DNA from 3 places in the Bradyrhizobium sp. BR2003 genome. Region 3 is predicted to be linked to each of the others. Evidence: riboswitches for the same ligand, from Rfam matches in the RefSeq annotation. Region 3 holds a riboswitch; each other region holds the start of a gene.
What was found. A riboswitch is a leader RNA that binds a small molecule or an ion and turns the genes downstream of it on or off. The one in region 3 is predicted to bind cobalamin.
Positions count from the first base shown of each region.

Region 1: it holds a riboswitch for cobalamin, as region 3 does, so the genes downstream of both, E2I15_RS18875 (TonB-dependent receptor) here and E2I15_RS28170 (TonB-dependent receptor) in region 3, are expected to answer to the same signal.
Region 2: it holds a riboswitch for cobalamin, as region 3 does, so the genes downstream of both, E2I15_RS15685 (DUF1636 family protein) here and E2I15_RS28170 (TonB-dependent receptor) in region 3, are expected to answer to the same signal.

Region 1 covers NZ_SMYJ01000025.1:279,921-289,933, reverse strand. The annotation lists gene E2I15_RS18900 (chloride channel protein) at 1-1,053, opposite strand, end outside; gene E2I15_RS18895 (MarR family winged helix-turn-helix transcriptional regulator) at 1,132-1,584, shown strand; gene E2I15_RS18890 (MFS transporter) at 1,612-2,850, opposite strand; gene E2I15_RS18885 (ATP-grasp domain-containing protein) at 3,077-4,324, shown strand; gene E2I15_RS18880 (hypothetical protein) at 4,331-4,621, opposite strand; gene E2I15_RS38775 (hypothetical protein) at 4,868-5,041, opposite strand; gene E2I15_RS18875 (TonB-dependent receptor) at 5,154-7,367, opposite strand; cobalamin riboswitch at 7,531-7,728, opposite strand; gene E2I15_RS18870 (FecCD family ABC transporter permease) at 7,830-8,873, shown strand; gene E2I15_RS18865 (ABC transporter ATP-binding protein) at 8,870-9,643, shown strand; gene E2I15_RS18860 (ABC transporter substrate-binding protein) at 9,850-10,013, shown strand, end outside.
Region 2 covers NZ_SMYJ01000021.1:43,006-53,018, reverse strand. The annotation lists gene E2I15_RS15695 (cobyric acid synthase) at 1-218, opposite strand, end outside; gene cobO (cob(I)yrinic acid a,c-diamide adenosyltransferase) at 230-883, opposite strand; cobalamin riboswitch at 920-1,134, shown strand; gene E2I15_RS15685 (DUF1636 family protein) at 1,228-1,602, shown strand; gene cobW (cobalamin biosynthesis protein CobW) at 1,599-2,633, shown strand; gene cobN (cobaltochelatase subunit CobN) at 2,633-5,881, shown strand; gene cobG (precorrin-3B synthase) at 5,878-7,041, shown strand; gene E2I15_RS15665 (precorrin-8X methylmutase) at 7,041-7,670, shown strand; gene E2I15_RS15660 (precorrin-2 C(20)-methyltransferase) at 7,673-8,404, shown strand; gene cobJ (precorrin-3B C(17)-methyltransferase) at 8,401-9,135, shown strand; gene E2I15_RS15650 (cobalt-precorrin-6A reductase) at 9,111-9,860, opposite strand; gene cbiE (precorrin-6y C5,15-methyltransferase (decarboxylating) subunit CbiE) at 9,859-10,013, shown strand, end outside.
Region 3 covers NZ_SMYJ01000032.1:326,566-336,578, reverse strand. The annotation lists partial or broken gene E2I15_RS28200 (IS110 family RNA-guided transposase) at 1-247, opposite strand, end outside; gene rpmE (50S ribosomal protein L31) at 609-836, opposite strand; gene E2I15_RS28190 (ABC transporter ATP-binding protein/permease) at 1,031-2,887, shown strand; gene E2I15_RS28185 (hypothetical protein) at 3,040-3,432, shown strand; gene E2I15_RS28180 (amidohydrolase family protein) at 3,586-5,076, shown strand; gene E2I15_RS28175 (CobW family GTP-binding protein) at 5,078-6,007, shown strand; cobalamin riboswitch at 6,231-6,426, shown strand; gene E2I15_RS28170 (TonB-dependent receptor) at 6,533-8,815, shown strand; gene E2I15_RS28165 (PepSY-associated transmembrane domain-containing protein) at 8,818-10,013, shown strand, end outside.

The DNA.
Region 1 (10,013 bases), on a different contig from region 3:
TTTCACCACGAGCAGCAGCAGCGCGGCCCTCAGCACGACGTCGCCGCTCAGCATCGACGCGAGGTTGTCGTAGCCGACGCCGAGCGCCTGCGGCTCGATCAGCCCGCCGAGGCCGACGACCAGGCCGCCGATCAGCGGCCACCACATCCAGTGGATCGGCAGCTTGAGGAAGATGTCCTCGCAGCCATAGACCAGTTGGGTGAGCACGCCCGACAGCAGCCCCGAGAGGATTCCGATCAGCATCCAGGCGCCGAGCTGCAGCACCGAAATGTCGACGCCGCCGGTGAACGGAAACAGCGGCGCGGGCATGTGCAGGAAGGTGCGCCCGACCGCCGCCACCACGGCGGCGACAGTGACGGGAATGAAGCTGCGTGGCGTCCATTCGAACAGCAACAGTTCGACCGCGAGCATGATCGCGGCGATCGGCGTTCCGAACACGGTGGTCATGCCGGCGGCGGCGCCGGCCACCAGCAGGGTCTTGCGCTCGTTGTCGCTGACCGGGAGCATCTGCGCGATCAGCGAGCCGATCGCGCCGCCCGTCATGATGATCGGGCCCTCGGCGCCGAACGGGCCGCCGGTGCCGATCGACACCGCCGACGACAACGGCTTCAGGATCGCCACCTTGGGGTTGAGCCGGGAACGGCCGAGCAGGATGGCCTCGATGGCTTCCGGAATGCCGTGCCCGCGGATCTTCTCGCTGCCGAAACGCGCCATCAGCCCGATGATCAGCGAGCCCCCGACCGGCACCAGCACGGTCCAGAGGCCGAGCGGCGAATCCTGCAATTTCAGGTCGGCGAAGCTGAACTGGCCGAAATAGGCGATGTTGGTGGCGAGCTTGATCAGCTGCAGCAGTCCCGCACCGGCCAGCACGCCGGCGGCGGAGACGAACACGGCGATCGCCGAGATCACCACGACGCGGGGATCGGTCGTGAAGTCGCTCAGGAGGTGGCTGGCCTTGTCGCCGATCTTGGCGTTGGTCTTGGCGTTGGTCTTGGCGTTGGTCTTGGCACTGGTCTTGGCGGCGGCGCTCGATTTGGTGGAAATGACGCTCATTGGTGGCGTAAGGCTCGGGTGAAGTGGACGCGAGGCGTCATATCGCATTGCGATATAATTACAAGCGGGAGACATCGAATGGCAGCGTTGAAAGGACCGTCGAAATCGCCGCGGCAGGACCCAAAGCGGGTTCCCAGCCAGGCCGATTACGAGACGCTGTCGCAATTTCGCTATCTGATCCGCCGCTTTCTTGAGTTCAGCCAGGATGCCGCGAAGGCCGCGGGCCTGACGCCGCGGCAGCATCAGGCCTTGCTGGCGATCAGGGGCTATCCGGGCGGCGGGCCGGTTGCGGTCGGTGACCTGGCCGAGCGGCTGCGGCTTCGTCACCACACCACGGTCGAACTGGTCGACCGCCTGTCCGATGCCGGGCTGGTCGAGCGCGTACTGGATCCCGCCGACCAGCGGCGCGTGCTGCTGAAACTAACCGGCCGTGCGGCCGATCATCTCGCCGAATTGTCGGCGGTCCATCTCGATGAGCTGTCGCGGATCGAGCCGCTCCTGAAGCAGGTGCTGTCGCGACGGTCGGATTGACCGCGCCGCACGCACGACGTTCGTGCGTCAGGCGCGCGGGCTGGCGGTCTCGGCCTGATATGCCAAAGCCTGCGGCTTGCGCTCGGTGACCAGAGCAAGCAGCACGGTGAGCACCATGAACACCACGGATGTGCCGAACACCCAGTGCGGCATGTGCTGGTCCATGATCCAGCCGAACAGCAGCGGGCTCACGATACCGCCGAAGTTGAAGCCGGTGGAGACGATGCCGAAGGCGCGGCCGGCGGCGCCGGGCGGGGCCGCGTTGCGCACCATCATGTCGCGGGACGGCGCGATCACGCCGCCGAGGAATCCGGCGAGCCCCATCGCCAGGGTGAGCGCCACCGGCGGCAGGTTGAGCAGCGCAATCAGCAGCACGAGGGCGGCATTGACCGCGAAGCAAGCCGCTGCGACCTGGCTGTGGCGGTGGGTCCAGTCGGCGAGATAGCCGCCGGCGAGCACGCCGGCCGCGCTGGCGCCGAGGAACGCGGTCAGCGCGATATTGGCCGTCGAGAACGACGCGCCGTAACCGCCCATCAGTGCGACCACGCCGAAATTGTTGATGCCCGAAGTCGACAGGCTGAGCAGCGTGAAGAAGGCCGTCAGCACCATCAGCGCCGGCGTGATCACGCTCGCCTTCGATGCCGTGTCGTCCTTTGCCTTGTTCTTGTTGGCGCCGGCATCGGGAATGCCGAGCACGATCAGGAACAGCGCCACCAGCGGACCGACCGCGCCGGCGACGATCAGCGCGCCGAGGCCGCCGATCGAGGCGACGAGTGCCGCCATGATCGCGGGCGCAACCGCGCCGCCGAGGAAGCCGGCAAAGGTGTGGATCGAGAAGGCGCGGCCCATCCGCGCCTCGTCCATATGAGCCGAGAGGATTGCATAATCAGCCGGATGATAGACGCTATTGGCGAGGCCAAGCAGCACCGCGCAGACGATCAGCGACGTATAGCTGAGATGCAGGCCGAGCCCGATCAGCGCGCAACCGCCGACGGTCAGTCCGATCAAGAGGATCTTGCGCGCGCCGATATGGTCGGCGAGGTAACCGATCGGCGCCTGGGTCAGCCCGGAGACCACCGCGAACACCGTCAGCGCCAGGCCGAGTTCGACATAGCCGACGCCGAGCTGCTGCTTCAGGAACGGGAACAGCATCGGCAGCACGAAGATATGGAAATGGCTGACCCAATGGGCGACCGAAATCCCGGTCAGCGTGCGCAGCGCGCTGTCGGCTTTCGCTTGCTGCGGTGCGGCCAGAACGTCGACCATGTCGTCGAAAACCCCAGTTCCATAGCGTTTTCAAGCGAAGTGGGTACCGGCTCGCGTGAAGAAAACGCGTCAAACAAAATGCCCGGCAGGGCCCGCCGAAAATAGAGATTGGCCGCTAATTGTCCATGAACGCGGGCGCATGGCTGCCCCCGGCGCGGGCGTGCCGGATCGACACATGCGGCATTAAATGCGGCGACAAAGCGCGGCGGCACGGCGATGATCGGCCATGATCGACGCCAAAAAGCCGCTCCAGGTGCTTGTGTCAGAGGGCTCCAGCACCTCCGGCCGGGAGGCGATCACGATCCTGGGGCTGGCCGGCCATCACGTCGAGGTTTGCGACCCCTCGCGCTGGTGCCTGGCGCGCTACTCCCGCTTTGTCCGCAAATACCACCATTGTCCGCCGCTGCGGTCAGATCCGGCCGGCTTCCTGCGCTTCGTCGAGCGCCTGTTGGCCTCGCGGCATTTCGATGTACTGCTGCCGACCCATGAACAGGGCTTTCTGTTCGCTCGCGCCGCGGCGGGGCTGGCATCACGTACCGGCCTCGCGCTGCCGGATTTCGCCAGCTATCGCGCCGTGCACAGCAAGGCCGGCTTCAGCCGTCTGCTCGACCGGCTCGGCCTGCCGCAGCCAGCGACCCGGATCGTGAACTCGGCCGAGGAGTTGCGCGAGGCAGTGCGGTTTCCATCCGTGGTCAAGACGTCGGTCGGCACCGCCAGCCGCGGCGTCTGGTTCGTGCGCGATACCGGCGATCTCAATCGCGCGCTCTACGACCTCGAGTCCGCGGACGATTTTGCCGGCGAGGTGCTGGCGCAGGACCTGATCACCGGCACGGTCGAGAAGGCGCAGTCGGTGTTCTGCCACGGCACGCTTGTCGGCTTCCATGCCTACCGCCAGATTGCGGCCGGTGTCGGCGGCGGCGAGGCGATCAAGGAGAGCGTGAGCCGGCCGGCGATCCGCGCCGGCCTCGAGACCATCGGCGCGCATCTTGGTTGGCACGGCGCGCTCTCGGTCGACGTCATCATGCCGCTCGACAGCGCAACGCCGCTGCTGATCGACTGCAACCCGCGGCTGGTCGAGCCGATGAACGCCTTTCAGTCGGGCGTCGATCTGGTCGATTTGCTGCTGCGCGTCTCGCGCGGCGAGACCCCGGCGCCGCTCGCCGAGGGGCGCGCGGGGGTGCGGACGCATCTGGCGATGCAGGCGCTGCTCGGCAGCGCATCGCGCGATGGCACGCGGCGTGACCTGATCCGGGAATGCGGCCGCATCGCCACGGGCGAAGGGCACTATCGGGGAAGCAGCGAAGAGCTGACGCCGGTGCGGCTCGACTGGCTCAGTGCCGTGCCGCTTGCAATGACCACGGCGTTGCTGCTGGCATCACCGCAGATCGCCTCATCGCTGGCGCGCGGTGGTTTTGGTGCGCATCTGCTCGATCGCGGCAGTATCAAGGCGATCGAAAACGGCGATTTTCGATAGTATCCCTCAGTGCGAACTCACTGCAGGACCTTGTCCGCGCGCTTCAAGAGCTAGGGTGGGATCTCGACGCCCACGGCCCGGGCCGCCTGCGAGGGCCGGAAGGCGCTCGAGCTTCGAGTCGGCAAATCGCGGCTCGATGACGATGTCGCGTCCCTCGAGATAGCCGCGGTCGGCGAAGTCGCTCAGAAGGTTCTTCTTGATGGAGTCGAACAGCGGAGACGGGCTGCCGTTGACGAGGATTCCTACCTTCCTGGGGGCTTGTTGCGCACTGGACGGGTCGCACGTCGACGCGATCATGCAGAAGAACCGTGAGCACCGCCTTCGCAAACCTCATGGCACCGCCCCCCAAGCAAGGACCCGGCGTCCATACGGAGCCTAGCACGGCAACCAATCCGGAAGAGGGGCCAGCCCATGACTCCGCTGCGACCTAATGTCTGCTTGGCGACGATGAGCCGGGCTCGGTAGCTCGCAAGCTACGAGGCCGCCGCCCGCAACCCGGCGCGCAGCTGCGCCCGGGACATTTGGATGGACCTCTGCCGCGCCTCACAATGGCTCGTCATCATTGCCGTAACGGTCGAGCTTCGGCGTGGCGATGTCGCCATCCTCGTAATAGTCATCGTCCTGCAGCGCTGCGGGCGGCTGAGGCTTCTTCGACTTATCGTCGGTCTTGTCTTTGGTCTTGGCGCCGTCCTTGCTCGTCTTTCCGGCCTTGGCCATGGGTTTCCCCTGCACGGGTCAAATCAGCTGGCGGAATTCTACGCCAGTTTGCGGACGCTTGTAACGTGATGAGACGGTACGGCGGGGGCACACCCCGCCACACCGGATAGCTCTAAAACGTCGCACCGGCCTTTACCATGTAGGTGCGGCCGGGCAGCGGATAGGCCGAGAAGCGGCCCTCCGTGAACGTGCTCGCGATGGCGTAGTCGTAATAGAGCGCGTTGAACAGGTTGTTCACGCTCAGCGACCAGAAGAAGCGGTCATACTGCCCGCTCAGCTTGATATCGGCGGTGGCGTTGCCGGGAATCCGGCTCTGGGTGTTGGCCTGGTCGTTGTCCATGATGCGCGCGCTCCAGGCTCGCACCGTGGCATCGAACACCAGATAGTTCTGCCAGATATTCCAGGTGACGCCGAGATTGCCGGTATAGCGCGACACCAGCGGCACGTCGTTGCCGGCCCACATGCCTTCGCGGAAGACCGCGCGGGTGATCGCCATGCCGCCGCGCAGGGTCACGCCGTCGCTGATCCTCAGCGACGCGCTGGTCTCCGAGCCGTAGCGGCGGGTGGGATCGAGGTTGGTGTTGAAGAACAGCACCGGGTTGAAATGGATCTCGTTATCGAGATCCATCAGATAGACGCTGGTCTGGACCTGGAAGCGGTTGGTCCTGACGCGAAAGCCACCCTCGACATCCTGCGAGGTCTGGGTCTTGAGCTGGAAGGTCTGCGGGATCGGGGCAAAGGTCAGCGGATCGAATGACGGACCCGACGCGACGCGTTCGTCGACATCGGGCGTGCGGAATGCGCGGGCCGCGCGGCCGAACACCGAGAAGGTGTCGGTCAGGCGATGCTCGACGCCGACATGCAGCGCGTATTGCGTCTCGTTGCTGTCGAGCGGCGCCGCCTGCGCGTCGAACGCGAACGGCGCGTTCGGGTCGTAGCGATCGCGCGCCGAGACACTGATGTTCTGCACACGCGCGCCGTAGGAGAAGTCGGTCGTCGGCAGCACCCCGATCGTGTGCTGCCAGTAACCGGCCACGCTCTGCTGCTCGATATTGTAGATGTGGAATGGGTCGACGCCCTCATAGGCGCCGCGCGCCTCGCGGAAGGTCGAATCGTAATAGTCGATGCCGGTCAGGATCGTCGACGGCATCCCCAGCATCATATTCTTGACGCTCAGCCGCGGCGTGAGCGACCAGGTTTGCAGCGCGGCGTCATTGTAGGTCGACGCGGAGCTGATGGTCGGCACCGTGCCGAAGAAGCCGCTTTGCGTCTCGCGCTGCCGCCAGCCGCCGTCGACGATCAGGTCGACGCCGTTCATCAGTGTCTTGGTGAAGCCGGCGGTGACGCTGGCGGTCTGCTGGTTGGCATAGTCGAACGGCGTCGCGGCGCCGCGGCGATCGGTGAGCAGCTCGTTGACGCCGATCGACGGATCGACCAGCCGTCCGCCGGGCAGGCCGAGCTTCTGGTCGCTGCCGGTGACGGTGAGGAAGGCGGTGAGATCAGGCGTGGTGTAATTGATGTTGCCGACCGCGTTGCGCTGGTCGAGCGCATTGTTGACGCGGTAGCCGTCGGACTTGATGCCGTTGCCGTAGAACGAGGTGGACCACGGTCCGGAATTGAGCGCCGCGGAGACCGCGGCCATGCGGGTGTTGAACGAGCCAACTCCGGCCTCGGCCCGCATCGTCGTCGGCGGGCCCCCGACGCCGGTCTTGGTGATGATGTTGACGACGCCGCCCACCGCGTTGTCGCCGTAAAGCACCGCGCCGCTGTTGCCGCGCGTGATCTCGATCCGCTCGATGGAATCGAGCGGGATCGTGGTGAGGTCGAAGCCGGCCTTGTCGACGTCGTTGAGGCGGCGGCCGTTGAGCAGGAAAAGGGTGTTGTCGGTCGCGAATGCGCCGAAGCCGCGCAGGTCGACCGAGGTCTTGGCGCCATTCGGCCCGCCATAGGGCGTCTGCAGCTGCACGCCCGGCACCTGCGCGAGGATCTCGGGCAGCGACTGCACCGGCGAATGCGCGATGTCGTCGGCGGTGATCACGGCCGAGGAGGAGCCGACAATGCCGGCGAACTGGCGGCCGCCGCCGGTGCCACCCGTTCCGGTGGCCACGCCGGTCCCTGTCGTGCCCGATCCGCTGCCGCTGCCCGTATTGTTGCTCTGCGCGGTGCCCGGCGCCGGGCGGCGCGGCGCCGGAGCTTCGTCGGCGGCCGGCCTGGCGCGCGTGACGTTCTGGTCACCCGGCTTGGTGACTTCGATCGCCGGCAGCTGATCGGGAGCGGGCGCCTGCTGCGCCCGCGCGGTGGAGACAAGGATTGCCGGCGCGACCATCGTCGACGCGAGCAGAAGCGCGCGGTGCCGCCGATGGCTAGGGAAGGAGAGCATAAGCGAGGCCTCGGTAACGTCGGTGGCACGTCACCGCGAACCAGTCTCACCATCGTGCTTGCAGCATCAGGTGAAGCTCATGCCTGTACTCCCCGACCGGCATCCTCGCGTGTGACCACGGCTGACGGCAGGTCTCCTGGCTCGCGGGTCGTTACCCTTCGTCGCCTTCCCAGGACCGAGATTCCCAGTGGCCTGTGACGAAGGATTCACCGCATACAGTTGCGGGGGCAGCCGCGGCGTTGGGGGAGTTTCCCCGTACCGCATTCCCTTTTCATCTCATGAAAGAACCGTCATGTTCATCTAGGGTTCGGCCGGGCAGCAAAGTCAATCCGGCGGCAGTCGGGCGGCCACGGTTTTTGTCGAGTGTCGCTTGTCTGCCACGGCGATCGCTGTAAGAGCATGGATTCAATGAGCGTGCAGGATTTTGCCTTGGCGGCCGAGGTCGCGGCGCGACGCCGGTGGGGCGCCACCGCGGCGCTGCTTGCGCTCGTAATCCTGCTGTTGGTGATCTCGCTCGGCATCGGGCCGGTGCGGCTGTCGCCGCTCGTGGTGATCGAGGCGCTGTTCGGCGGCGGCAGCGATGTGGCGCAGGTGATCGTGCGCGAGATCCGCCTGCCGCGCACCATCCTGGCATTCGCGATCGGCGCTATTCTCGGGCTGTCCGGCGCGGCGCTGCAAGGGTTGCTGCGCAATCCGCTGGCCTCGCCGTCGCTGTTCGGCGCGCCGCAATCGGCGGCCTTCGGCGCGGTGCTGGTGATCGCGCTGGGCCTCGCCGATGTGCGCTCCTACGCGCTGCCGGTCGTGGCGATCATCGCCGCCTTCGGCTCGGTGTTCGCGCTGCTTGCGATCGCCGGCCGCAATGCCGGGCTCTTGATCCTGATCCTCGCGGGGCTCGCGATCTCGAGCTTTGCCGGGGCGGCAACCGCGCTGGTGATGAACCTCTCCAGCAATCCCTTCGTGGTGCTGGAGATCGCGTTCTGGCTGCTCGGCTCGCTGGAAGACCGCAGCTTCCAGCACGTGGTGCTGGCACTGCCTTTCATCGTCGCGGGCGCCGCCATCCTGCTCAGCCAGGCGAGCGCCTTCCGCGCGCTGACGCTCGGCGAGGAGGCGGCGCAGAGCCTCGGCGTCGATGTCGGACGGTTGCGGCTACTCGTCATCACGGGCGTGGCGCTCGGCGTCGGCGGCGCGGTCGCGGTGACAGGCACGATCGGCTTCATCGGCCTCGTCGCGCCGCATCTGATGCGTCCGCTGATCGGTCACGATCCGGCGCGGCTCTTGGTGCCGAGCGCGCTCACCGGTTCGGCGCTGCTACTCGCCGCCGATATCGCGGTGCGCGTCATCCCCTCGACATCGGACATCAAGGTCGGCGTGCTGACCTCGATCATCGGCGTGCCGTTCTTCCTCTATCTGATCATGCGCGAACGCCGCGCGCTCGGCGGAGGCGTGGCATGACGCTGCTCTCCGCCGCCGCTCTCAATGCCTCGCTCGGCAGCCGCAAGGTGCTGCACGATATCTCGCTGTCGCTGCCATCGGGCCACCTGGTCGCGCTGGTCGGGCCGAACGGCGCCGGCAAGACCACGCTGCTGCGCGCGCTGGCCGGGTTGATCCCGTCGGGCGGCGAGATCCGGATCGGCGGCGATGCGCTGGCCTTGCTGCCGCTACGCGAGCGTGCGAAACGTTTTGCCTATCTGCCGCAGGGCCACATGGTGCACTGGCCGCTGCCGGCGCGCGACATCGTCGCGCTCGGCCGCTATCCGCACGGTGCGACCGATCCGGCGCGGCTGCCGCCGACGGATATGGAGGCGGTGCTCCGCGCGATGCAGGCGGTCGACGTTACGGAATTCAGCGATCGCCGCGTCACCGAACTCTCCGGCGGCGAGCGCAGCCGCGTCGCGCTGGCCCGGGTGCTCGCGGTGGAGGCGCCGGTGATCCTCGCCGACGAGCCGACCGCCTCGCTCGATCCGCGCCACCAGATCGACGTGATGCAGAAGCTGCGCAACGTCGCCGACACCGGTGTGCTGGTGATCGTGGTGACGCATGACCTCGGGCTCGCCGCACGGTTCGCCAATCATGTGCTGGTGCTCGCGGACGGGCGGCTGGCCGCGCAAGGTGCGCCTGCTGAAGCATTGTCGGAGAGTGTCCTCGCCAGCGTGTTCCGGGTCAGCGCCTATCGTGCCGAATTTCAGCGCGAAGCCGTCATCGTGCCGTGGGCGGACGTGTGATGAGGCCGCGGGCTCACCACGAGCTCAGTTCACCTCTCCCGCTTGCGCGGGAGGTTGCTGCGCTCGAAGAGCGCAGCAGGTGCGGTCTCTCTCCACTCAAGGAGTGTTCATTGCGGCACGACCCCCACCCCAACCCTTCCCCGCAAGCGGAAGAGGGGGCGCTGTCTTCGCGCGGACGCTATCTTGCGTCATCCTGCCTTGCCCTGATGTTTTCACTTCTCGTGTGGCTCGCGTCAGCCGACACCGCGTCCGCCGCCGGACCGCGCATCGTCTCGATGAATGTCTGCAGCGACCAGCTCGTGCTGTCGCTGGCTGATCCGGACCAGATCATCGGCCTCAGCCGCTTCTCGCGCGATGCCTGGCAATCCTG
Region 2 (10,013 bases), on a different contig from region 3:
TCGGTGTGCGGCTCGACGCCGGCGGCGAGCGCCTGCAAGGCCTGCGCGCGGCCGATCTCGCCGCCGTCGACGGTCACCGCCGCGTTGTTCGACATGTTCTGCGGCTTGAACGGCAGCACGCGCAGGCCGCGCCGTCGGGCGGCGCGCGCAAGGCCGGCGACGATGAGCGATTTGCCCACGTCGGAACCTGCTCCCTGGATCATCAATGCGCGCGCCATGGTGATGTCTGTCAGAACTCGACGCCCGGCTGGGCCTTGATGCCGGAGCGGAACGGATGCTTCACCAGCGTCATCTCGGTGACGAGATCGGCGATCTCGATCAGCTCCTCCTTGGCGTTGCGCCCGGTGAGCACGACATGGGTCATCGGCGGCTTCGACGTCGTCAGGAAGTCGACGACATCGGCAATCGCGAGATAATCGTAGCGTAGCGCGATGTTGATCTCGTCGAGCACGACCATGCGCAGGCTCGGATCTGCGATCAGCTGCTTGGCCTTTTCCCAGCCGGCTTGCGCTGCCGCGATGTCGCGGGCGCGATCCTGCGTCTCCCAGGTAAAGCCTTCGCCCATCGCATGGAATTGACAGAGATCGCCGAAATGCCCGGTGAGCAGGCGGCGCTCGCCGGTATCCCAGGCGCCCTTGATGAACTGCACCACTGCGCAGGGAAAGCCGTGCGCCACACAGCGCACGATCATGCCGAACGCGGAGGAGGATTTTCCTTTGCCGGCGCCGGTATGAACGATGATCAGGCCCTTTTCACCGCTCTTGGTCGCCATGATGCGGTCGCGGGCGGCCTTCTTTTTCGCCATCTTGTCCGCGTGCCGCGCATCCAGTGAAGAATCGGTGCCGACGGCGCCGTCCGCAGCGTCGTTTCCATCTGAAGTCATCACGTTCCTTCGGCTTGACAAGTGCGAGGCTTGGACGAATGGTGGTCCTGCGTTGGTTCCTGTCCTACGACAGGCGAAGAGGGAATGCGATAGGGCGATGACCGCAAGGTTCGCCCGAAGCGCAGCCGCCCCCGCGACCGTGACCGGAGAGATACCCAAGCCACTGATTCCATATGGAGTCGGGAAGGTGGGCATCGAAGGGTAAAACCTGCTCCGCAAGCCGGGAGACCTGCCAACGCAGCATGTTGTGAGACCGGCGGACGGGGTGTTCCGCGACGGGGAACGAACCTGTCCAAAATCGGTTCGTGTGCCTCATCGCTCCCGCTGTCAATCCAGGAAGGGCGATGAGCGTTACACTTCATGTCTGCATCACCTGCCGCGCCGGCCAGACGCCGGCGGAAGGTGAGCTCGCGCCCGGTGCGCGCCTGCATGCCGCGCTCGTCGAGGCCGGCGTGCCCGATGACGTCAATCTGGTTCCCGTCGCATGCCTGTCGGCCTGCAGCCAGGGTTGCTCGGTCGCGCTCAGCGCGCCGGGGCGGTGGTCCTATGTCTACGGCCGCTTATCCGCTGATAATGCCGCGGATGTGATCGCCGGTGCCTCCGCCTATGCGGCGGCGCCTGACGGCATCGTGCCGTGGCGCAGCCGTCCGGAAATCTTCCGCAAGCAATCGCTCGCCCGCATTCCACCCATCGCCGTCGTGCCGGAGGCCGCAGAATGACCACGCTCGCCAAAATTCCGGTCACGGTCGTGACCGGCTTTCTCGGCTCCGGCAAGACGACGCTGATCCAGCATCTGATCCGCAATGCCAACGGCAAGAAGCTCGCGGTGCTGGTCAACGAGTTCGGCAGCGAAGGCGTCGACGGCGACATCCTGAAGTCGTGCGCCGACGCCAATTGTCCGGCCGAGAACATCGTCGAGCTCGCCAATGGCTGCATCTGCTGCACCGTCGCCGATGATTTCATCCCGGCGATGGAGCAGTTGCTGGCGCGGAACGTGAAGCCCGATCACATCGTGATCGAGACCTCGGGGCTCGCGCTGCCGAAGCCGCTGCTGAAAGCGTTCGACTGGCCGGAGATCCGCTCGCGGATCACGGTCGACGGCGTGATCGCGCTGGCCGATGCCGAGGCTGTCGCCGCCGGCCGGTTTGCGCCTGATCCGGCCGCGGTGGACGCGCAGCGCGCAGCGGACGACAATCTCGACCACGAGACGCCGCTGTCCGAAGTGTTCGAGGACCAGATCGCCTGTGCCGATCTCGTGCTGCTGACCAAGGCCGATCTCGCCGGGGCGGAGGGGATCAAGGCAGCGAAAGCGGTGATCGCGGCCGAGATGCCGCGCGAGGTGCCGATGCTGCCCGTCGTCGACGGCACGATCGACGCGCGCGTGATCCTCGGCCTCGAGGCGGCGGCGGAAAACGATCTCGCGGCGCGGCCGTCGCATCACGATGGCGAGGAGGAACACGAGCACGACGATTTCAATTCCGTCGTGATCGATCTTCCGGAAGTTTCGGATGTCGACGCGCTGGTCGCCTCGATCAAGGGACTGGCGCGCGAGCAGAATGTGCTGCGCGCCAAGGGCTACATCGCGGTCGAGGGCAAGCCGATGCGGCTGCTGGTGCAATCGGTCGGCGAGCGGGTGCGGCATCAGTTCGACATGCCCTGGGGCGCCCGGGCGCGGCAGTCGAAGCTCGTCGTGATCGGCGAACATGCCGACATCGATGAAGCCGCGATCAGGGCACGGCTTGGTGTCTGATGCACGTCGTCTTCCGCGAGAGCCGCGGCCTTGAGGAGACCGCGACGCCAAGGGACCTCGGCCAGGATCCGGCCGATCTCGTGGTGTTGTCGTTTTCCGACAGCGATATTGCTGCCTTCGCGGCCGGCTGGCGGCGCGGCCGCGCTGCGTTGCCGTCGCTGCGGCTTGCCAATCTCGCGGAGCTGCGCCATCCGCTGTCGGTGGATACCTATATCGAGCGGACGCTGTCGCACGCCCGCGGCATCCTGGTTCGGCTGATCGGCGGCGAGCCCTATTGGTCATACGGGCTGGCCGCGGTGCATCGACTGGCGAAGGAGCGCGGCATTGCCCTGGTGGTGCTGCCGGCCGATGGCCGCGACGATCTGCGGCTGGATGAATTCTCGACCTTGCCGGTCTCGACGCTGCGCCGTCTCAAGGTGCTGTGCGACAAGGGCGGCCCCGTTGCCGCGCAGGCCGTGATCGCGCAACTGGCCCTGGCGTCCGGACTTTATGCCGGGCCTGTGGTCGGCGAGATCGATCTTCCCGAGATCGGCGCCTACGATTCGCGGCGCGGTGCCATCGCGGCATTGCCGGCACCGGATGGCCGGCCGCGCGTGCTGGTGACGTTTTATCGTTCTTATCTCGCGGCCGGCGACACGGCGCCGGTCGATGCCTTGATCGATGCACTGCGCGAGAGGGGTTTCGATGCGCACGGCGTGTTCGTCACCTCGCTGAAGGCGGCGGGCGTGGCCGATTGGCTGCGTGTCCAGTTCGCGCAATGCGTTCCAGCGGCCATCGTCAATGCGACCGCGTTCTCTGCGGCCGGTGACGACGGCACGACGCCGTTCGACGCTGCATCGTGCCCGGTGTTCCAGGTCGCTTTGTCGACGGCGCGGCGCGAGGACTGGGCCTTGTCGCTCCGCGGGCTCTCGCCCGGCGATCTCGCGATGCATGTGGTGCTGCCGGAGGTCGACGGCCGCCTGTTCGCGGGCGTCGTGAGCTTCAAGTCGCCTGGTGAGCGCGATCCCGAGCTGCAATTCGCGCATCTTGCGCATCGACCGGACGCCGAGCGTGTCGCGGCAATTGCCGCGCGCGTCGCAGCCTGGCATCGGCTCGCCAGCAAGCCGGCGCAAGAGAAGCAGCTTGCGCTGGTGCTCTCGAACTATCCTGGCCGTCCGCATCAGATCGCGCATGCCGTCGGCCTCGATGCGCCGGCTTCGGTCGAGGTGTTGCTGACGGATCTCGCGGCCGCGGGATTTGATGTTGAGCCGGTGGAGTCGCTGGGCGACGTGCTGTTGCGCCGGAAACTGACGTGGAACGTCGCCGACTATCGCGCGGCGCTTTCCGGCCTTCCGCAAGAACTGCAGGACGATCTCAGCCGCGCATGGGGCGCGCCGGAAGACGATCCCGATTGCCGTAACGGCGCATTTCATTTCGCGGCGATCTGCTGCGGCAAATCGGTCGTCGCCGTCCAGCCGGAGCGTGGTGAGGTGGGGCAGCGCGACGCCGACTATCACGATCTGGCGCGCACGCCCCGTCACGCCTATGTCGCGTTCTATCTGTGGCTCAGGCAGCGGGCCATCGATGCCGTCGTCCACATCGGCGCGCATGGCACGCTGGAATGGCTGCCGGGGAAGTCGGTTGCGCTGTCATCCGCATGCTGGCCGGAGGCGCTGATCGGCGATCTGCCTGTTGTGTATCCCTTCATCGTCAACGATCCCGGCGAGGCGGCTCAGGCCAAACGCCGGATCGGTGCCGTGACGATCGGCCACCTGCCGCCGCCACTGGCACAGGCCGTGGTGCCGGAAGGCCTGCGCCGTCTCGAGCGCTTGCTCGATGAGTATTCGACTGCCGATGGTCTCGATCCGGCGCGGCGGCAGCGCCTGATCGCCGCGATCCGCGACGAAGCGCGCCTCGCCGGGCTGGAAGACGATCTCGGTCTCGCCGCGTCGGTCTCCGCGGCCGAGGCCATTCCGCAGATCGATCGTTTCGTCTGCGATCTCAAGGAAAGCCAGTTCGGCGACGGCCTGCATATATTCGGGCAGGGCGCCTGCGGCGAGGCGGAGAGGGCGGCGCTGCGCGATGCGCTCGCGGGGCGGCGCGTGGCGCCGGGGCCGTCGGGCTCGCCCTGGCGTGGACGGGGCGATGTGCTGCCGACCGGACGCAATCTGTTTGCGGTCGATCCGCGCGCGGTGCCGACGCCGTCGGCACATGCGCAGGGTGTGAAACTTGCCGAGGAACTGCTGCGCCGTCATTTGCAGGATCACGGCGACTGGCCGAAGGGACTCGTGGTCGACCTCTGGGGCTCGTCGACGATGCGCACCGCCGGCGAGGATTTTGCGATGGCTCTGCACCTCGCGGGCATCGCGCCGCGCTGGGATCATGGATCGGGACGGGTGGCGGGCTACGACATCATCGCGCCGGCGGAGCTCGGCCGGCCGCGCATCGACGTCACGTTGCGCGTGTCGGGGCTGTTCCGCGACGTCTTCTCAGGGCTGGCCCAGTTGTTCGAAGCCGCGGCGGAGGCGTTGTCCGAACGCTGTGATGAGGCGGACGAGAACCCTTACCGGCAGCGCATCTCGCGCGTGTTCGGTCCTCGCCCCGGATATTATGGCGTTGGCATTGCATCGATGCCGGATGTCTTCACGGCGGAGGCGCGCGAGGCGGCCGGCGAAGCCTGGCTGTCGGCATCGTCATGGGCTCTCGCATCCGACGGCGAGATGCGGCCCGATCGCGCCGGCATCGAGGCGCGGCTCGCGGCCGCGGACAGTTTTGTTCACACCCAGGATCTGCCGGAGACCGATCTGCTGCTGGCTGCGGACTATGCCGCGCACGAGGCCGGCGTCGCGGCGGCGGCCCGGCGCCTCGGCACAAAAGTCCCGGCGCTCTATCACCTCGACGCGACGCGGCCGGATCGGCCGCATGCCCGCGCGTTGACCGAAGAAGTCTCGCGCGTGGTGCGGGCGCGCGCCGCCAACCCTGCCTGGATAGCGGGCATGATGCGCCATGGCTTCCGTGGCGCCGCCGAGATCTCGGCGACGCTGGAGCACATGGCGGCGTTCGCCCATCTCGCCGGCGCGGTGCCGCCGCATCTCTTCGATCTCTACTACGATGCGACGCTCGGCAATGACGAGGTTCGCGGCTTCATGGCGCGCGAGAATCCGGCGGCACTGGCGGCGATCGAGACCTGCTTCACGAGATTGCATGAAGCCTCGCTGTGGCAGACGCGGCGCAATTCGATTGCGGCTGCGTTGCAGGAGGCCTCATGAGCGCGGTTGCGGTCAAGGGTTGGTGTCCCGGCGCGCTGCGGCCGATGCTATCGGGCGACGGCCTCGTGGTGCGCATTCGCCCGCGCGCCGGACGGCTGGATGCGGCGCAGGGTGCGGGAATCGCCGAGCTGGCGGCGCGATACGGCAACGGCCTGATCGACCTGACCAGCCGCGCCAATCTCCAGATCCGCGGCGTCAGCGATGAAGGTTATCCGCCCCTGGTCGATGGGCTCGCTGAGCTCGGGTTGCTGGACGCAGACTCGACTGCCGAGGCGCAGCGCAACATTCTGGTGACGCCGTTCTGGACTGCCGCCGACGAGACGCGCTCGCTTGCGACCGAGCTTGAGCAGGGGCTTGCCAGTGCTTCGCTTGATCTTCCAACCAAGTTCGGCTTCGCAATCGATGACGGCAATGCGCGGATGCTGGCGGGTGCATCCGCCGATATCAGGATCGAGCGCGATCGCAGCGGCGAACTGCTGGTACGTGCCGATGGCGCACAGCGCGGGCTTTCGGTCAGGCGGAGCGAGGTTGTGCAGGCGGCGCTGGCACTGGCCGAGTGGTTCGTCGCCTCCGGCGGAGCCAGGGGTGAGAAACGGCGGATGGCGGCTCATCTCGCCGGCGGCGCGAGCGTTCCCGAGACACTTCGCGGCGATGCCGAGCCCCTGGTCCGATCGGCGGACCCTGCGCCTGGCCTCTATCCGGCGGGCGCGATGGTTGGCGTCGTCTTCGGGCAGATGCCGCACCAGACGCTCGGCGATCTTGCCGGGTGTGCGCAGGCTCTTCGCATGACGCCGTGGCGGATGATGCTGGTGGAGGGGATGCGCGAGATGCGCCGTGGGTCGGAACTCGTGACTGAAGCCGGTGATCCCAGGCTGCGCGTGGTCGCCTGCAGCGGCGCACCGCGCTGCGGCGAGGCGCATGCGGATACGCGTATGCTGGCATCGGCGCTCGCGCGGCATATCCCACCCGATGCGCGGCTTCACGTCTCCGGCTGCGCCAAGGGCTGCGCCCATTCCGGTTCTGCGGATGTTACCCTCGTTGGAACAGACGACGGCTTTGATCTGATCCGCCGTGGCACGACGCGGGATGCGCCGGTCATCCGAGGGCTGACCAGTTCATACCTCGTCGTAAATCCCTCCGTGCTGACGGGAGGCCATTGATGCCGCACGTCTACGAGACCGACGGTGCGACGATCTATCGCCAGTCCTTTGCCACCATTCGCTCCGAGGCCGACCTCGCCCGCTTCACGCCGGACGAAGAGCCGGTGGTCGTGCGCATGATCCATGCCGCCGGCATGGTGGGCCTGGAAACACATGTGCGCTTCACACCAGGCATGGCTGCGCGCGCGCGAGCCGCCTTGCAGGATGGCGCGCCGATCCTCTGCGACGCGCGCATGGTGTCGGAAGGAATTACGCGCGCGCGGCTGCCGGCCGGCAATGCCGTCATCTGCACGCTTGGTGATATCAAGGTACCGGCACTCGCGCAATCGATGCGCAACACGCGCTCCGCGGCGGCGCTCGAGCTGTGGCGGCCGCATCTGGGCGGCGCCATTGTCGCGATCGGCAATGCGCCGACGGCGCTGTTTCATCTGCTCAACATGCTGGAGGACGCCGATTGCCCAAGGCCGGCGGCGATCATCGGCTGTCCGGTCGGCTTTGTCGGCGCGGCGGAATCCAAGGCGGCATTGATGGCTGAGCCCCCGGTGCCGGCGCTGACGGTCGAGGGACGGCTCGGTGGTTCGGCGATCACGGTTGCCGCCGTCAATGCGCTGGCGAGCCGGAGCGAATAGCGATGGGGCGTATCATCTGCTGCGGGCTCGGCCCAGGCGATCCGGACCTGATGAGCGTGCGCGCCGACCGCATGGTGCGTGCCGCGAAGCATGTCGCCTATTTCCGCAAAAAGGGGCAGCCGGGGCAGGCGCGCCGCATCGTCGAAGGCTTGCTCGCCGCTGACGTCAGCGAATATCCGATGGAATATCCGGTTACCACGGAAATCGCGTTCGACAGTCCGGACTACGCGCGGCTGCTGGCTGACTTCTATGACGAATGGGCCGAGCGCCTGGCGCGATTTGCGCGCGCGATCGACATCGTCGTGCTCTGCGAGGGCGATCCCTATTTCTATGGCTCGTTCATGCATCTGCATGCGCGGCTGCAGGGGCGTGTCGAGCTCGAGGTGATCGCCGGCATTCCCGGCATGGTCGGCTGCTGGAATTCGGTGGGCCGGCCGATTGCGCTGGCTGACGATGTGACGACCGTTCTGATGGGGACGCTGCCGGAGCCGGAACTCGCCGACCGGATGCGCAGCTCCGACGCGCTGGTCGTGATGAAGACCGGTCGCAATCTTCCGAAGATCCGCCGCGCGCTGGCATCCGCGGGGCGCCTCGATGATGCGTGGCTCGTCGAACGCGGCACCATGCCGGATCAGCGCGTCGCCCGGCTTGCGGATATCGGCGAGGCCGATTGTCCGTATTTTGCGATCGTGCTGGTGCACGGGCAGGGGCGGCGCAGGGAGGCTGCGCAATGACCGGCACGCTGACCATCGCGGGGCTCGGACCGGGCGATGAGGCGCTGATCACGCCGGAGGTCTCTGCTGCGCTCGCGGCTGCGACCGACATCGTCGGCTATGCGCCCTATGTGACGCGCGTGCCGCCGCGGGCCGGGCTCACGCTGCACCCCTCGGACAATCGCGTGGAGTTGCAGCGCGCCGCTGACGCGTTGCGGCTTGCGTCGGAAGGGGGCCACGTCGTCGTGGTGTCCTCGGGCGATCCCGGCGTGTTCGCGATGGCATCAGCCGTGTTCGAAGCGCTCGAGGATGCGCCGCAATGGCGCGACCTGCCGATCCGCGTTCTGCCCGGCGTGACGGCGATGCTGGCGGCGGCGGCAAGCGCCGGCGCGCCGCTCGGTCATGATTTCTGCGCGATCAACCTCTCCGACAATCTCAAGCCATGGCCGCTGATCGAGAAACGCCTGCGGCTTGCGGCCGAAGCCGACTTCGCGATCGCGATGTACAATCCGCGCTCGGCCAGCCGGCCGGAAGGTTTTGGTCGCGCGCTCGAGATCTTGCGCGAGGCGGGCTGTGACGAGCGGATCGTGGTGTTCGCGCGCGCCGTCAGCACGCCCGAGCAGCGGATCGTGACGGTCGAACTGCGCGACGCGCGGCCGGAGATGGCCGACATGCGGACGCTCGTGATCGTCGGCAATTCGGCGACACGGCGGGTCGGCCGCTGGGTCTATGCGCCGAGGCAGGTCCGATGACCGAGCCATTGCATCACCTCGCGCACGCTCTCCACCCGCGGCCTGTCGGGCAGCGGCGGTCGCGTGATCATGATGACGGGAAGGCCGAGCGCGCGGGCGGCGTCGATCTTGGCGCGCGCGCCGGTTCCGCCGGAGTTGCGGGCGACGATCCACTCGATGCCACGCACGCGCATCATCGCGAGCTCGCCCTCGAGCGTGAAGGGGCCGCGCGACACGATGACGTCCGCGTCGGGCAAGGACAGCGTTTCGTCGGGAGGGTCGACGAAACGCAACGTATAGGCATGTTGCGGCCAGTTGCCGAACGGCGCGATGTGCTGGCGGCCGATCGCGAGGAACACGCGGGCGGGGCTGTCCGGCAAGGCCGTGGCCGCGGATACGACATCCGCGACCTCGATCCAGCGATCGCCGGAAATTTTGTCCCAGGGCGCGCGCTCAAGCGCGATCAGCGGCGTTGTGGTTTGCGCACAGGCAGCGATCGCGTTGCGGCTCATCTCGGCCGCGAAAGGATGCGTCGCGTCGATCACATGCGTGATGGCTTCGCGACGCAGATATTCGGCAAGACCGCTGGCGCCGCCGAAACCACCGCTGCGGACCGGCAATGGCTGGTCGGCCGGCGCGCGGGTGCGGCCGCCATAGGAATAGACCGCGTCGATGCCCGCGCGCGCGATCGCAACGGCAAGCAAATTGGCGTCGGCCGTTCCGCCCAGGATCAGGGCGCGCATCATGGGTAATCCCTGGTTGACTATCATCGGTATCGGCGAAGATGGCCTTGCCGGCCTCTCCGACGCAAGCCGAAAGGCGCTTTCCGAAGCCGAAGCGGTTTTCGGCGGCGAGCGGCACCTCGCGCTCGCCGGCATCGCCGACCGCGGCCGTGCCTG
Region 3 (10,013 bases):
CGCGGGCTCGTGCTGGGTTGATCCGGGCGAAGCGGATGCCGGCCTGGCGCAATGCCTCGCGGAGTTCGCGGTCATAGACCCCGGTCGCCTCAAACACCACCAACGCATCGCATCGCCAACGCGCCACCAGCTCTGTGATGGCATGTGGCGCGTTGGCGATGCGCTCCGGCACTCCGACGGCCTCATCAAAGATATCGAGATGGTGTTTGGAGACGTCGATTCCGACGTAACGAAGGGATATGATCATGGTGCCTGTCCCTGTGATGCGAGGTCTGTTGACGCAGCCTCGTGCAACTGTTCAGGTTTGTAGATGGAACGGGCGGGAGACCGAGCCGGCTCACGGCGTCAAGCGCCAAGGACCCAACGGCTTCCCACCCACCCCATCATGACAGACTCTCCAGACACAGGGACCCATTACCCCGAATGCGAATTGCCTTGCTATGCTGGGGCCGCAGCTCTCTATGGATTCTGGCTTTTCGCCAGGACAACGCATCGAAAGGATCGTGGGCTCGTTCAGCCCGCCGATCCGGAGCGGCCCCCAAGAACAAAAACGCCCCCGAGACGGGGGCGTTTTGCGTGTGATCGCCAGGGCGATTGCGAAGCGGACTTTAGTCCTTCTTGAGGAAGCCCGAAAACTTCTTCTGGAAGCGCGAGACGCGGCCGCCGCGGTCCATCAGCTGCTGGGTGCCGCCGGTCCAGGCCGGGTGCGACTTGGGGTCGATATCGAGGTTCAGCGTGTCGCCTTCCTTGCCCCAGGTCGAGCGGGTCAGGTACTCGGTGCCGTCGGTCATGACGACCTTAATCGTATGATAATTCGGATGAATATCGGCTTTCATGACAGTTCCTTCGGCGCGCCGGCGCCCGTCTCAAGATGTCTGGAATACGGGATTTGCGCGGGTCTATAACCCATGGAGCCCGCCAAAACAAGCCAAGAAAGGGCCTAAGCCCATCACCGGATTGGGACTTTACCGGATTTGCCAGCCGGGGGTCGGCGGGCCTATGTGGGGGGCGATAGAACCGGTCTAGATTGATGAGCGTAGCCGAACAGCTTGAGACCCCGGGCGGCGCCCCGCAGCCCCCGCGCGACGCGTTGCTCGATGAGGAAGCCTTCATCGAGAGCCAGATCACGGAGCCGGCGAAGAGCCGCGCCCGGTTGCGGCCGTTGCTTGCGCTCGCGCCCTATGTGGCGCGCTACAAGGGCCGGGCGATCCTCGCGCTGATCTCGCTGACGATCGCCGCGATCACCACGCTGATCGTGCCGGTCGCGGTGCGGCGGATGATCGACATGGGCTTCACGCCCGAAGGCATCGCGATGATCAACAGCTATTTCAGCGTGATGATCGCGGTCGTCGCGGTGCTCGCCTGTGCCAGCGCCTCGCGCTACTACCTCGTGATGACGATCGGCGAGCGCATCGTCGCGGATCTTAGGCGCGACGTGTTTGCGCATCTGATTTCGCTGTCGCCCTCGTTCTTCGATTCCGCACGGAGCGGCGAATTGGTGTCGCGGCTCACCGCCGACACCACGCAGATCAAGTCCGCGGTCGGCGCCTCGGTATCGATCGCGCTGCGCAATCTGATGCTGTTCTTCGGCGCCGCCGCGATGATGGTGATCACCAGCCCGCGGCTGTCCGGCTTCGTGCTGCTCGCGATCCCGATCATCGTGATTCCGCTGGTGGCGTTCGGCCGCTGGGTGCGGCGGCTGTCGCGCACCGCCCAGGACACGCTGGCCGATGCCAGCGCCTATGCCTCGGAGCTGGTCAATGCGATCCGCACCGTGCAGGCCTATACCGGCGAGCGGCTCGCCAGGACGCGTTTTGCCGGCGAGGTCGAGCAGGCCTACCAGGCCGCGCGCAGCTCGACCAAGGCGCGCGCGGTGCTGACGCTGATCGTCATCTTCATCGTGTTCGCCAGCGTCGTCGTGATCCTCTGGGTCGGCTCGCACGACGTGCTGGTCGGAACCATCAGTCCGGGCCGGCTCGGCCAGTTCATCCTCTACACGGCGTTCGCCGCGAGCGGCCTTGGCCAGCTCAGCGAGGTCTGGGGCGAGGTCTCGGCCGCATCGGGCGCTGCCGAGCGGCTGTTCGAGATCTTGCGCGTCAGGCCGCAGATCGCGGCGCCCGCTTCGCCGCGCGCGCTGCCGCAGCCGGCGCGCGGCGATGTCGGCTTCGACCATGTCAGCTTCGCCTATCCGACCCGGCCCAACGCGCTCGCGGTCGATGGCGTGTCGATGGAGGTGCGATCGGGTGAAAAGGTCGCGATCGTCGGTCCGTCCGGCGCCGGCAAGAGCACGCTGTTCCATCTGCTGCTGCGCTTCTACGATCCGAAGTCCGGCACGATCTCGCTCGACGGCGTGCCGATCCGGCAGGCCGATCCGGGCGAGGTGCGTGCGCGCATCGCGCTGGTGCCGCAGGATTCCGTGGTGTTCGCCGCAAGCGCCCGCGAGAACATCCGGTTCGGCCGGCCCGATGCCACCGATGCCGAGGTCGAGCGCGCCGCCGATCTCGCCCATGCCACCGAATTCCTGCGCCGGCTGCCCGGCGGCTTCGACACCCAGCTCGGCGAGCGCGGCGTGACGCTGTCCGGCGGCCAGCGCCAGCGCATCGCGATCGCGCGCGCGATCCTGCGCGATGCGCCGCTGCTGCTGCTCGACGAGGCGACCTCGGCGCTCGACGCCGAGAGCGAGACGCTGGTGCAGACCGCGCTGGAGGAACTGATGCGCCACCGCACCACGCTGGTGATCGCGCATCGGCTGGCGACCGTGTTGTCCTGCGACCGTATCCTGGTGATGGACCAGGGCAGAATCGTCGAGCAGGGCACCCACGCCGAGCTGGTCGCCGCGGGCGGCCTCTACGCCCGGCTGGCCCGACTGCAGTTCGAGGGAATCTGAGCGAATTGGGCCGCGGCGCGCTCCGCCTATGCGATTCCTATGCGATCGCGCGCGCGCTCCCCTCGAAAACCTATTCCCGCGCAAGGATAGTCGCGCCGCGCCCGACCTCCCTCGGCAGCCGAAGGAGGTCAGGCGCGCGGGGTGTTCGACTGATGCGCGAGAATGCGACCGAACCGGAGAGCAAGCTGCTCCGTGCCTGGCAGCTTGCCGTGCTGCGCTTCGCAGTGACGCTCGACGACGACGATCGGATGCACGCGCTCGGTGTGGCCGGCGAGGTCGACCGGCTGGGCGGCGCGGCCGATGACGCCTTCCATTTCTTCCGCAGGACGACCGCGGAGCTGTGCGCGGCGATCTCCGCTCAAGGCGCGGATCAGGAGGGCGTCATCCGGCGGTTCCTGGCGCAGATCGACAATGTCAGGCTCAAGCGCGCGGTCGAGGCGGCGATCGCCAACGACCGCACGCCGCCGAAACTCGTGGCGAGCCGCGTGAAGCCCGGCTTCGATCTCTGGCGCGGGCTGGCGCCGCGGCGTGCAACCGGAACGTAGGAAGGGCCTCACTCTGCAATCGCCATCACGGCGCGGCGGATATTCCGTCACAGCATGTCGCCACAACCCTGGCCGGCTTGCTGCGACCAGTGCGATGCGCTTCTCTGTGCTCGACAGGAGACCGGTCGGTTTCGGAATGCGGGGAGTGGCGAGATGGGTGGCTTGGTGATCAGCGGCGGCCGGGTGGTGGATCCGGCCAGCGGGATGGACGCGATCGGCGATGTCGCTGTGGTCGACGGCAAGATCGCCGCGGTCGGCAGCGGCCTCGGCGGGGCCGAGCGGCAGATCGACGCGACCGGGCTCGTGGTGGCTCCGGGTTTCATCGACCTGCACGCGCATGGCCAGACCATTCCGGCCGATCGCATGCAGGCGTTCGACGGGGTGACGACCTCGCTCGACCTCGAGGCCGGCGTGTTGCCGGTCGCGTCCTGGTACAAGCGCCAGGCCGAGAAGGGCAGGGTGCTGAACTACGGCGCTGCCGCCAACTGGGCCTTCGCGCGCATCGGCGCGATGACCGGCTCGAATTCGGAGAGCTCGCTGGAATCGTTTGGCGCCGCGATGCGCGATCGCCGCTGGATCGAGAACGTCGCGACCGAAGGCGAGGTCGGAGGCATCCTCGACCGCCTCGCGATCGGCCTGAACGAGGGCGGTATCGGCATCGGCATTCTCAACGCCTATGCGCCGGGCGCCGGCGTGCAGGAATTGACCGCGGTGTGCCAGCTCGCGGCCGATCATGCGGTGCCGACCTTCACCCACGTCGCCTACATGTCGCGGATCGATCCAGAGAGCGCGGCGGAAGCCTATATCCGCCTGATCGGTTATGCCGGCGCCACCGGCGCGCACATGCACATCTGCCACTTCAACTCGTCGAGCAAGACGGATATCGAACGCTGTGTCGCGCTGATCGCGAAAGCGCAGGCGCAGGGCCTGCCGATCACGGTGGAGGCCTATCCCTACGGCACCGGCTCGACCGTGCTGGCGGCGACCTTCTTCAGCGATCCGAAATTCGAGGAGCGCAACGGCCTCGGCTACGATTCGGTGCAGCGCGTGACCGATGGTCACCGTTTCGGCAGCCGCGAGGAGCTGCTGGCGGCACAGGCCGAAGAGCCCTCGACCTTGGTGCTGTGGCACGTGCTCGACATCGAGAACAACGCGCATCATCGCGATCTGCTCGACATGGCGGTGCTGTATCCGGGCGGCGCGATCGCCTCCGACGCGATGCCGTGGACGCTGTCGGATGGCCGCGCCTACAGCGGCGACGCCTGGCCGCTGCCCGACGATGCCACCTCGCATCCGCGCTCGGCGGGCTGCTTCACCCGCTTCATCCGCGAATGGGTGCGCGAGCGCAAGAAAGTGTCGCTGCTCGAGGGCATCCGCAAATGCGCGCTGATCCCGGCCGAGATCCTGTCGGCGAGCACGCCGGCGATGCGGGCCAAGGGCAGGCTGCAGGCCGGCGCCGACGCCGATGTCGTGGTGTTCGACTTCGAGACACTGAGCGACCGCGCGACCTTCTCCGCGATGAATCGTCCGGCGGAGGGCGTGCGGCATCTCGTGGTCAGCGGCCAGCCGCTGATCAGCGATGGCGTGCTCGATGTCGCGGCGCGTCCCGGCCGGCCGGTGCGCCGGCCCGTCACCGGGGGCTGAGGTGCCGGTCCCGATCCTGCTGGTCGCGGGCTTCCTCGGGGCGGGCAAGACCACGGTCGTCAACCATCTGCTGGCGCATGCGCAAGGGCGGCGCATCGCCGCCGTGGTCAACGATTTCGGCGCGATCAATATCGACGCGGAGCTGATCGCGGGCGCCGGCGACGGCGTGGTCAGCCTGAGCAATGGCTGCATCTGCTGCACGCTGGAGGGCGACCTGCTGCGCACGCTCGCGACGCTGCTGCGGCGTGATCCGCGTCCCGAATTCATCGTGATCGAGACCAGCGGGATCGCCGATCCCGCCGACATCGTGCGCAACCTGATGGATCCCGTGATCTGGAAGGAGGCGCCGCTGGAGACCGTGCTCTGCGTGGTCGACGCGACGCAGCCTGCGGCGATGCTGAACGATGCGCTGCTGCGCTCGCAGCTGCGGGCGGCGGACGTGGTGGCGCTGAGCAAGGTCGATCTCGCCGATGCCGCCGCGCGTGCCGCGATCCGCGACGCCGTGCGCGCGGTGCGTCCGGCGGCCGTGGTGGTCGATGCCTTGCATGGCGAGGTGCCGGCCGCGCTGCTGTTCCCGGCGGATCTCGATCATGTGCCGGCGCCGCGCGAGACCCAGCCACGACGGCCGGCGTCTGATCGCTTCGAGACGCTGAGCTGGACCTCGGAGCGGCCGGTGCTGCTGCCGCGTTTGCAGCAGGCGATCGGCAGGCTGGCGCCGAAGCTGGCGCGGGCGAAGGGATTGTTCGAGACGGTGGAGCAGCCCGGCCGGCTGACCGTGTTTCAACTCGCCGGCGGCCGCGCGACCTTGGCTGCGGGGGGCGTGCCGTCGCCCGGCGTGCCGCGCACGCGAATCGTGTTCATCGCCGAGATGGGCGCTCTGTCGGGCGCGGAGATTGATGAGGTGATGCAGGGATGCGTCGAAGCCGGGTGAAGCAAACCTCCATTTCCCGTCATCCTAAAAGGAGCGCGTCTCGAAGGATGCACGGCCCGGCTGGTGGCCGTCGACCCTTCGAGACGCCGCTGCGCGCTCTTCAGGATGACGGGACTAGAGGGAATCCGCATCAGCCGCAGATGCCGTTGTGTCATCGCCGCAGCATAACCTGGCAAAGCATGTGTGCGACAATCGCATCGAATTGACAGCCTTGCCGGCACCACCTATCGTTTTTGCCGACGGTTCCCTTCGGGGATCAAAAGGGAATGCGGTGCGAGGGTAACCCCAATGCCGCAGCTGTCCCCGCAACTGTAAACGGCGAGCCTTTCGTCAATTTGCCACTGGGCTATCAGGCCCGGGAAGGCGTCGACAGGCGAAGACCCGTGAGCCAGGAGACCTACCGTCAGTCGTGGTCACACGCGAGCACATCGGGCGGGGGCGTCCTGGTGGGATCGGAGCACTGCCTTTTGGGCAATGCGCCAGTCCGCGTTCGCGGTGACGTGCCACGTTACCGCGAGTCGTTTCATGTCTCCGTCCTCTCCCGTTGCGCGCAAATGGCGCCTCGGTCTCGTCTGCTCCCTGTCATCGCTGCTGCTGTCGGCCGAAGGCTCGGCACGAACACCTCCGCCGACCAGGCTCGATCCGATCGAGGTCGCGCCTTCCGCTGCGGCAAAGCCGAAGCCTGCGGCGCGCAGCCGTGACATGGCCGCTGCGGCGCGGCCGCGGCCGAGGCTCGCGACGGCCGCACCAGCCGGTAACATGCCGCGCGCCGCGGCGTCAGGCGCATCGGGAGCGGCATCGCCGACGCTCAATGCCACCACGCAGGGCGGCACCGGCAGTCGTCTCAATCTGACGCCGCTGCAGACGCCGGCCAGCGTCGAGATCATCACGGCGCGGACCATCGCCGAGCGCGGCCAGCATAACGTGCTCGATGCCGTCACCCAGGACGCGGCCGGGTTCACCGCAACGCCTGCGCCCGGCAATGGCGGCCTGTCGTTCAGCACCCGCGGCTTTGCCGGCAGCAACTCGGTGATGACGCTGTATGACGGCACGCGCTTCTATATCGGCTCCGGCACGCTGACGTTCCCCTACGACACCTGGTCGACGCAGCGCATCGAGGTGCTGCGCGGCCCGGCCTCGGTGCTGTATGGCGAAGGCGCGATCGGCGGCGTCATCAACGTGATCCCGAAGAAGCCGCAGAGCACGCCCTACAACGAGGCTGAGGTCTCGCTCGACAGCAACATGACGCGGCGGCTCTCGGTGGACAGCACCGGTCCGATCAATCCCAATGTGTCGTACCGCGTCAACGCCACCGGCAACATGTCGGACGGCTGGGTCGATCGCGACAAGACCTCGAACGCGGTAGTCTCCGCTGCCGTGCGGGTGCAGGCGTCGGACAATCTCGCCTTCACGCTGTCGGAGGACTACGGCGACCGCAGTCCGTCGCGCTATTTCGGCACGCCGCTGATCAACGGCTCGATCCAGGACGCGCTGCGCTTCAAGAACTACAACGCATTGGATAGCGCGATCCGCTATCAGGACAGCTGGACCCAGTTCAAGACCGAGTGGGACGTCGCCGACGGCATCAAGGTCAACAACACGCTGTATCACCTGACCAGCGAGCGGCACTGGCGCGACATCGAGAACTACACCTGGAATCCGAAGACCCAGCTGATCGATCGCACGAGCTATATCGAAATCTTCCACGACCAGAAGCAGCTCGGCAACCGGATGGATACGACCTTCAGCGGTCATATGTTCGGACTTGCCAACCAGTTTGTCGCCGGGTTCGACGTCAACCGGATCGACTTCACCCACACCAACAACTCGCCCTATGGCGGCGCGTCGTCGGTCAATCCTTACGTGTTCGATCCGGGATCGTTCTTCGCGACGACGACGGCGACGACGCCGGGCTTCAACGCGATCGTCAATCAATACGCGCTGTTCGCCGAGGATCGTCTCTCGCTGACCGATCAATTGTCGCTCGTCACCGGGGTCAGGTATGATCGCCCCGAGGTCGACCGCACCGACTACAAGACGCCGGCAAACAGTTTCGAGACGACGCTATCGGGGACCAGTTGGCGCGCCGGCCTCGTTTACGAGCCGATCAAGAACCTCGCGTTCTATGGTCAGTACGCGGTCGGCGTCGATCCGGTCAGCAATCTGATCTCGCTGTCGACCACGCAGAAAACGTTCCAGCTTGCGACCGGCAAGCAGACCGAGATCGGGGTCAAGCAGTCGTTCTGGGGCGGCCGCGGCGAGTGGACGCTGGCCGCTTACGAGATCGTCAAGACCGGGCTGACGATTCCCGACCCCGGCAATCCCACCGGGGGCCTGGCATTGCAGATCGGTCAGCAATCATCGCGCGGCGTCGAAGGATCGATCGGGCTCGAGCTGAGCGACGCCTGGCGCGTCGACGCCAATCTTGCGCTGTTGCGCGCCAGATACGACAACAACAGCCAGGTGGTCGGCGGCAAGATCGTCAGCTACAACGGCAATGTCCCGGTCAACGTGCCGCAGCAGGTCTCGAACGTCTGGCTGACTTGGGATTTCGCACCTAACTGGTCGGTCTATGGCGGCGTGCAGATCGTCGGCGCGATGTACTCCGATCTTGCCAACACCCAGCTGCGGCCGGGCTACAACGTGGTCAATGGTGGCATCAGATGGAAGCCGGATGACCGCACCACGGTCGCGTTCCGCCTCTACAATCTGCTCGACAAGGTCTACGCGGTGACCTCGAACGGCACCGGGCAATGGCTGCTCGGCATGCCGCGCACCGCCGAATTGTCCGTCAACGTGAAGTTCTGACCATGCGCAACGCTCTGATCCGGCGCGGGCGGCGGTGGCTCTATATCGTCCATCGCTGGATCGGCATTGCGACGTGTCTCCTGTTCGCGATGTGGTTCATCTCCGGCCTCGTCATGATGTACGTGGCGTTTCCGCGTCTCACCGACAGCGAGCGCCTCGCCGCGCTCCCTGTCATTCCCTGGAACAAGGTGCAGCTCGCACCCGATCGTGCGATGGCGATCGCGGGCGTGGAGCGTTATCCGCGTGACCTGCGGCTTTCGATGATGGACGACACGCCCGTCTATCGGGTGACCGGCTGGCAGGGAGAGGCGATCACGGTTTCGGCGATCGACGGCAGCGTGATCGACCGCATCACGCCGGACCAGGCGCTGGCCATCGCACGCCATCATCCGCAGGCGGTGCAGCCACGCTTGATCGAAACAGTGACGCGCGACCAATGGTCGGTCACCGCGCGCTTCGATCCGTTGCGGCCGCTCTATCTGATCGGCCTCGGCGACCCTGATGGCACCGAGCTCTACGTCTCCTCGCGTACCGGCGAGATCGCGCTCGACACCACGCGTCGCGAGCGTATCTGGAACTGGCTCGGCGCGATCCCGCACTGGATCTATCCGACCGTCCTGCGCAAGGACGGCCCACTGTGGCGGGATGTGGTGCTGTGGATCTCGGGTGTCTGTCTTGTCGTCGCGGTCACCGGCTTCTGGATCGGCATTTTGCGCCTGCGGCTGACGCGCCGCTACGCGAGCGGCGTCGTCTCGCCCTATCGCGGCTGGATGGCCTGGCATCACATCGCCGGCCTGATCGGCGGCATCTGCGTCTTGACCTGGATGTTCAGCGGCTGGCTGTCGCTCAATCCCGGCGGCGCGTTCTCCGCTCGCGGCATCACCCGAGAGATTGCGATCGGCTACAGCGGCCATGATACGCCCGACATCGTCGCCAGCTTCCCGTCGGCACCCTCGATGCCGGCGGTGGAGGCGCGCTTCGTCTGGATCGGCGGACACGGGTTGATGTTGCTCGACGATGGTAACGGCCGCCGTAGCATCGCCGATCCTGTGACCGGTGCGCAGATGACCCTCTCGCGCGACGAGATCATCGCTGCCGCCCGACACGCAATGCCCGGCGCTGCGATGACATCAGCACGGCAGCTCGATCAACCCGACGCCTACTGGTACACGCTGCACCAGGCGCGCGAGCTGCCGGT